2 regions of the Variovorax sp. GW460-12-1-14-LB1 genome follow, and region 1 is predicted to be linked to the other one. Evidence: riboswitches for the same ligand, from Rfam matches in the RefSeq annotation. Region 1 holds a riboswitch; the other holds the start of a gene.
What was found. A riboswitch is a leader RNA that binds a small molecule or an ion and turns the genes downstream of it on or off. The one in region 1 is predicted to bind glycine.
Positions count from the first base shown of each region.

Region 1 (3,389 bases):
GTGCCGCACAACGTGGTGCTGCGCGAGCACGGCATGAACATCCACCGCAAGGGCGCGACGCCGGCGCACGCGGGCGATCTGGCGCTGATCCCCGGGTCGATGGGCGATCACTCGTACCTCGCGACCGGGCTGGGGCATGAAGACTGGCTGTGGTCGTGCAGCCATGGTGCCGGCCGGCGCATGCGTCGGCAGGAGGTGCGCGCGATGCGGCCTGCACCCGGCGGCGCGGAAGCCAGCTGGCAGTGCGTGACCTTGCGCGAGGAGCGCCGCATCGAAGAGGCGCCGCAGGCCTACAAGCCGATCGGCGCGGTGATCGAGGCGCAGGAAAGCGCGGGGCTCATCCGCTGCGCCGTGCGGCTCAAGCCCTGGGTCACGTTCAAGGCGTGACCCGAGGGCGCGTGTCGTGTCAGCCCAGTGCGGGCTGCACGGCGCGTGGCGCGGGCGCCGGCATGCCGGCGAACGCGAAGTCGACCTCGGGCGCCAGCCCGCTCACGATGCGCGCGATCGACTTGCCCGAGCCGCAGGCGTGCGTCCAGCCGAGCGTGCCGTGGCCGGTGTTGAGGAACAGGTTCGGCAACTTGGTCTTGCCGATCAACGGCACGTTGCTCGGCGTGGCCGGGCGCAGGCCGGTCCAGAACTGCGCGCGCTCGGTGTCGCCGGCGCCGGGGAAGAGTTCTTCGACGCGCCGCACGATGGCTTCGCAGCGCACGCGGTTCAGGTCGCGGTCGTAGCCGTTGAGCTCGGCCGTGCCGGCGATGCGCAGGCGGTCGCCCGACTCGGAGGTGTAGCGCGAGAACACCAGCTTGTATTCGTCGTCGGTCAGCGAGACCTGATGCGCCTTCGATGCGTCCTTGACGGGGAGCGTCACCGAGTAGCCCTTGGCGGGGTAGATCGGCAGGCGGATGCCCAGCGGCGCGGCGTACAACGGACTCAGCGAACCCATCGCGAGCACGAAGGCATCGCCGCGGATGCGCTGGAAGCGGCCTTCGTTGTCGGTCGCCTCGACGTGGTCGATGCTGCCGCCGGCTTCGCGCAGCGCGGTCACCGTGTGGCTCATGAGGAACTTCACGCCGGCCGCCTCGGCCAGCTTCACGAGCTCGCGCGCGAAGCGGTTGGCGTCGCCCGATTCGTCTTCGGCGGTGTAGGTGGCGCCAGCGAGTTGGGGGCGGATGTGGGCGAGGGCGGGTTCGATCCTGATGGCCTCGTCGGCCGAGATGACCAGCCGCTCGCAGCCCAGGGCACGCATCTGCTCGGCGGGCGCGAGGGCGCCGTCGAATTCTTTTTGCGTTGTGTAGAAGTGCAGGATGCCTTGCGTGCGCTGGTCATAGTTCAGGCCGGTGTCTCGACGCAATTGCTGCAACATTTCCCGGCTGTATGTACCGAGACGAACGATCTGTTCGATGTTGTGGCGGGTGCGGGCGGGGGTGCATTCGCGCAAAAACTGCAGGCCCCAGAGCCACTGGCGCATGTCGGCGCGGATGCGGAACAGCAGCGGCGCATCTTCCTTGCCGAGCCATTGCAGCACCTTCAGCGGCGCGCTCGGATTGGCCCACGGCTCGGCATGGCTGACCGAGATCTGGCCGCCGTTGGCGAAGCTGGTTTCGGCGGCCGGGGTGGCCTGCCGGTCGATCACGGTCACCTCGTGGCCGAGTTGCTGGAGGTAATAGGCCGAAGTCACGCCGAGCAGGCCGGCGCCAAGAACGATCACACGCATTGCAAGTACCTTTGAGTTTGCAGCGCTTGAACGGCGGGCGTGGAGTGCTATTGAAAAAATAGCAAGCAACCGGACGACCGATGTCCAAGTTGCCGCTCCCCCTGTCCTCGGTACCTGAGAGATTCACCCTGCTGCACCCGCAGCGGGTTTGCTCCTTCGGTGCGCCACATGGCGTGGCGGCTCTCCAGACGGCTGTATCGATGAGTGCAGTACTGACCCCTTGCCGAAGTTCCTGGGCGTTGCCTGGAATTTCGTCGGGCCGACCTGAGCGTTTATGGGAGTTTGCGCCTTCGGTAGGGCCTCCGTGGAGGCCCGCTCTCCTGCAATTGTTGGCGATTGTAGGCGGGCCCCGCAAGCCGGCCAAGCCCTGTACATCGGCACTTCACACCGATGGGATAATTGAATGTTGATTTTTGGTAAAGCAAACTTTTTTCTACATGCAGGGGACTCCATGATCCTGGTTACCGGCGGCGCAGGCTTCATTGGCGCCAATTTCGTGCTCGACTGGATCGCGCAGGGCAACGAGCCCGTCGTGAACCTCGACAAGCTGACCTACGCGGGCAACCTGGAGACCCTGGCGTCGCTCAAGGGCAACGCGAACCATGTCTTCGTGCAGGGCGACATCGGCGACAGCGCGCTGCTCGATCGCCTGCTGGCCGAGCACAAACCCCGTGCCGTCGTGAACTTTGCCGCGGAATCGCACGTGGATCGTTCGATCCACGGTCCGGAAGACTTCGTGCAGACCAACGTGCTCGGCACCTTCCGCCTGCTCGAATCGGTGCGCGGCTACTGGAACGCCCTGCCGGCCGACCAGAAGGCGGCCTTCCGCTTCCTGCATGTGTCGACCGACGAGGTCTACGGCTCGCTCTCCAAGACCGACCCGGCCTTCACCGAAGAGAACAAGTACGAGCCCAACAGCCCGTACTCGGCCAGCAAGGCCGCGAGCGACCACCTCGTGCGCGCCTGGCACCACACCTACGGCCTGCCGGTGGTCACCACCAACTGCTCGAACAACTACGGCCCGTTCCACTTCCCCGAGAAGCTGATCCCGCTGATGATCGTCAACGCACTGGCCGGCAAGAACCTGCCCGTGTACGGCGACGGCATGCAGGTGCGCGACTGGCTCTACGTGAAGGACCACTGCAGCGCCATCCGCCGCGTGCTCGAGGCCGGCAAGCTCGGCGAGACCTACAACGTCGGCGGCTGGAACGAGAAGCCCAACATCGAGATCGTCAACACCGTGTGCGCGCTGCTCGACGAACTGAGCCCCCGCGCCGACGGCAAGCCGTACAAGGAACAGATCACCTACGTCACGGACCGCCCGGGCCACGACCGCCGCTACGCCATCGATGCACGCAAGCTCGAGCGCGAACTCGGCTGGAAGCCCGCCGAGACCTTCGATACCGGCATCCGCAAGACCGTCCAGTGGTACCTCGCCAACGGCGAGTGGGTGCGCAACGTGCAAAGTGGCGCCTACCGCGAATGGGTCGAGAAGCAGTACGACGCCGCACCTGCAAAGGCTTCCGCATGAAGTTGCTGCTGCTCGGCAAGGGTGGACAGGTCGGCTGGGAGTTGCAGCGCAGCCTCGCGCCGCTCGGCGAACTGGTCGCCCTGGACTTCGACAGCACCGACTTCCACGCCGACTTCAGCCGTCCCGAGCAGCTGGCTGCAACCG
Region 1 is NZ_JBWKYF010000014.1:30,208-33,596, forward strand. It holds gene AC07Y4_RS09845 (RtcB family protein) at 1-387, shown strand, start outside; gene AC07Y4_RS09850 (D-amino acid dehydrogenase) at 407-1,714, opposite strand; glycine riboswitch at 1,806-1,912, opposite strand; glycine riboswitch at 1,957-2,047, opposite strand; gene rfbB (dTDP-glucose 4,6-dehydratase) at 2,166-3,245, shown strand; gene rfbD (dTDP-4-dehydrorhamnose reductase) at 3,242-3,389, shown strand, end outside.

Region 2 (3,389 bases), on a different contig from region 1:
CAGGATCACGCCCGGCGTGTGCGTGCCGTAGTAGCCCTGGCCGATGAAGCTCTTGAACACCTTGTTCTTCGACGCCAGCGTCTTCAGCTCGGCCAGCGCGTCGGCCTCGGTGACCGGCGCGGGCAGGCGCATCGGCCGGGCGCGGCGGATGGCCGCGGGCACGATGCCGTCGATGAGCTCCGCGCGCGTTTCCGAGCCGATCACCGGCAGCATGCGCGCCTCGTCCGCCGCATCGATGCCGATGTGGCGGGCGAGGAATTCTTCGGCGTTCTCTAGTTCTTGCAAAGAGGGAAGGGCGGGAATCGGCATGGCGGTGAAGGCTCGGGGAGAAGGAACGAAGGTGCGAGGAAGCTGCTGTTCAGCGGATCAGGATTCGGCGGCGAACTTGTCGTAGCTGGCGGCGTCGAGCAGGGCGTCGAGCTGCGCGGGCTCGCTCAGCTTGACCTTGAAGAACCAGCCGGCGGCCAGCGGGTCGCTGTTGGCCAGCGACGGGTCGGCGCGCAGCGCTTCGTTCACTTCGGTGATCTCGCCCGACACGGGCATGAACACATCGGCGGCGGCCTTCACCGACTCGACCACACCGGCGACCTCGCCCTGCGCGAAGGTCTTGCCCACTTCAGGCAGGTCGACGAACACCACATCGCCCAGCGCGTCCTGCGCATGCACGGTGATGCCGACGGTGGCGGCGCCGCCTTCGGCCGCCACCCATTCGTGGTCCTTGGTGTATTTGATGCTCATGAAAAAACTCCTCGTGGAAAAAATGGAATCGGGATGCAGAGCCTAGCCGGGTCTGCGGGGTTCAGTGTCGGTCAGCCGCGGTAGTAGCGCGTCGGCACGAAAGGCATCGTCGACACCTCCATCGGCACCGGCTTGCCGCGCACGATGGCCTGCACGCGCGTGCCGGGCTCGGCGAAGGCGGCGGCCACGTAGCCCATGGCCACGCAGCGGTCGGCCGTGGGGCCGAGCAGGCCGCTGGTGACGGTGCCGATGTCGTGGCCTTCGAGCGACTGCAGCAGCGTGCCGTCGCGCACCGGAATGCGTTCGAGCGCCACGAGGCCGACGCGTTTGCGCGTGAGCGTCTTGTGGTCGGTGTGGCCGGCCGCGCCCGAGGCGACGGCGGCCAGCTGGGCCAGCACCTTGGCCGCGCCCGGGAAGCCGCCTTCGCGCGCACCGCCCGCGCGGCGCACCTTCTGGATGGCCCAGTTGAGCGAGGCTTCGACCGGGGTGGTGGTGGTGTCGATGTCGTTGCCGTACAGGCACAGGCCGGCTTCGAGCCGCAGCGAGTTGCGCGCGCCCAGGCCGACGGGCTTCACCTCGGGCTGTGCGAGCAGCAGGCGGGCGAGGGCGTCGGCGTCTTTTGCGGCCACCGAGATCTCGAAGCCGTCTTCGCCGGTGTAGCCGCTGCGGGTGACGAAGGCGGCGATGCCGCCGATCTGCACCGCGCCGCCGGTCATGAACACGAAGCGCTCGATGCCGGGCGACAGGCGCGCCAGCGTGGCCGCAGCCTGCGGACCTTGCAGTGCCAGCAGGGCGTGGTCGGGCAGGGGCTGCACCTGGCAGCGCGCGCCGATCTTGTCCTGGATGTGGGCGATGTCGGCCACTTTGCAGGCGCCGTTCACGATCACGAAGAGCGAGCCATTGCCTTCGTTGAAGAACATCAGGTCGTCGAGGATGCCGCCCTCGTCGTTCAGCAGCAGGCCGTAGCGCTGCTTGCCGGCGGGCAGATCGACCACATCGACGGGCATCAGGGTTTCGAAGGCGGCGGCGGCATCGGGGCCGACCAGGCGCAGCTGGCCCATGTGCGAGATGTCGAACAGGCCGGCCGCATCGCGCGTGTGCTTGTGCTCGGCCATGAGGCCGGCGGGGTACTGGACCGGCATCGAATAGCCGGCGAAGGGCACCATGCGGGCGCCCAACTCGACGTGGAGGTCGTACAGCGGGGTCTTGAGAAGTTGAGTATCCGAAGAAGCGGAAGCGGAGGAAGCGGCCACGGGGCACTCCAAAGGGGCAGTCGAAATCCATGGCTGCAACGCCACGGGCCACCCCTGCTGTCCGCTTTACCTGAGAGATTCGCCCCACGATCGGGGTTTGCTCCTTCGGTGGGCCGCATGCAATGCCACGGCCTCTCTCCAGCAAGGAAACGCCGGTGGTTGCCGGCGTCTTGTCAGTCCTTTTGCCTGAGCGTTCGGGGAACCCCTGCGCCTTCGGCGGCCCCGTCGCGCGGGGCTCTCTCCTGACCCGGCGAGTGTAGTGGATCGCGGGGCCGGGGCTGGCAGCTCAGTGCACGGTTTCCGCCGGCGGCAGCAGCTTGTCGATGCGCTCGCGCAGCGAGTCGGCGCGCTCGGGGCCGGCGGCCTTCTCGATCTCGGAGAGCATCAGTGCGGCGATGGTCAGCATGGCCTCGCGGTCACGGGCCTCGCGCAGGGCGTCGCGCATCTGGTTGGCGAAGCGCGGGTCGCGGCGCACGAACATGCGCTCGCAGATGTCGAACAGGAACATGCGCGTGGTGGCCAGCGAGCGCTTGCCGTCGAAGCTGTCGGCCGAGGTGGCGACCTGGATCGGCTCGGCGGCGGGGACGGGCGTGGGGGCCGGTGCAGGAGGCGGCGCGACCGGGCGCGCGACCTGCAGGTAGCCGCGCTGCATCAGCCCCTGGATCGCCTGCTCGGCCTCGACGCGGCTGGGGAACAGCGGGCTGAAGTCGGTCAGCGAGCGCCGGCCGTCGGCCATGAGCAGCAGGGCGCGTTCACGCTGGCTGAGCGTGCGCTGCCCGGCCTGGAGTTCGTCGCGTGCCTTCTCGGTCTTGGTGGGGAACATGGCGGCCACAGCTTTCGGAGGTCGAAGGCTGCAGCATCGTTGCAAGTGGTGACATCTTCGTGAACCATTTGCCTTACAGGGACAAGGCGGTGCGCGTCAGTTGCCCGCGCTCTCCTTGCGGATCAGCCAGCGCGGGCCCACGCGCTGCAGCTCGAGCGTCTTGCGGTCGGTCTCGGTGAGCGCGTCGGCGCTGTAGACCTGCCGGAACTGCGCGCTGGCCGAGGTGCCCTGGACGCTGATCACCAGCCCCTCGATGCCCACGCTGATGCGCGACTTGCCCGTGATGCGGGCGCGCCGGTCGGCCTCCCAGCGCTCGCGGGTCTGGCCGCGCGCGGGGGTGAAGTCGCTCGCGTAGGCGGCGAGGTAGCGCTCGACGTCGCGCGCGGACCAGGCGGCGGCCCAGGCGCGCACGGCGGTTTCCACTTCGGCGAGGTGGGTGACGGGATTGGCGGGGGCGGCTGCTGGCGCAACGGCTGCAACGGGCGCGGCGGCCGGCGTGGCCGCGATACCGGCGGTGGCCAGCAAGCCGGCAGCGACAAGGCTGCTGCCCTGGGCGACGATTCGGTGCATGGCGT
Region 2 is NZ_JBWKYF010000024.1:57,206-60,594, forward strand. It holds gene gcvP (aminomethyl-transferring glycine dehydrogenase) at 1-309, opposite strand, end outside; gene gcvH (glycine cleavage system protein GcvH) at 367-738, opposite strand; gene gcvT (glycine cleavage system aminomethyltransferase GcvT) at 810-1,991, opposite strand; glycine riboswitch at 2,039-2,143, opposite strand; glycine riboswitch at 2,156-2,246, opposite strand; gene AC07Y4_RS14695 (hypothetical protein) at 2,278-2,814, opposite strand; gene AC07Y4_RS14700 (L,D-transpeptidase Cds6 family protein) at 2,911-3,384, opposite strand.
Region 2: it holds a riboswitch for glycine, as region 1 does, so the genes downstream of both, gcvT (glycine cleavage system aminomethyltransferase GcvT) here and AC07Y4_RS09850 (D-amino acid dehydrogenase) in region 1, are expected to answer to the same signal.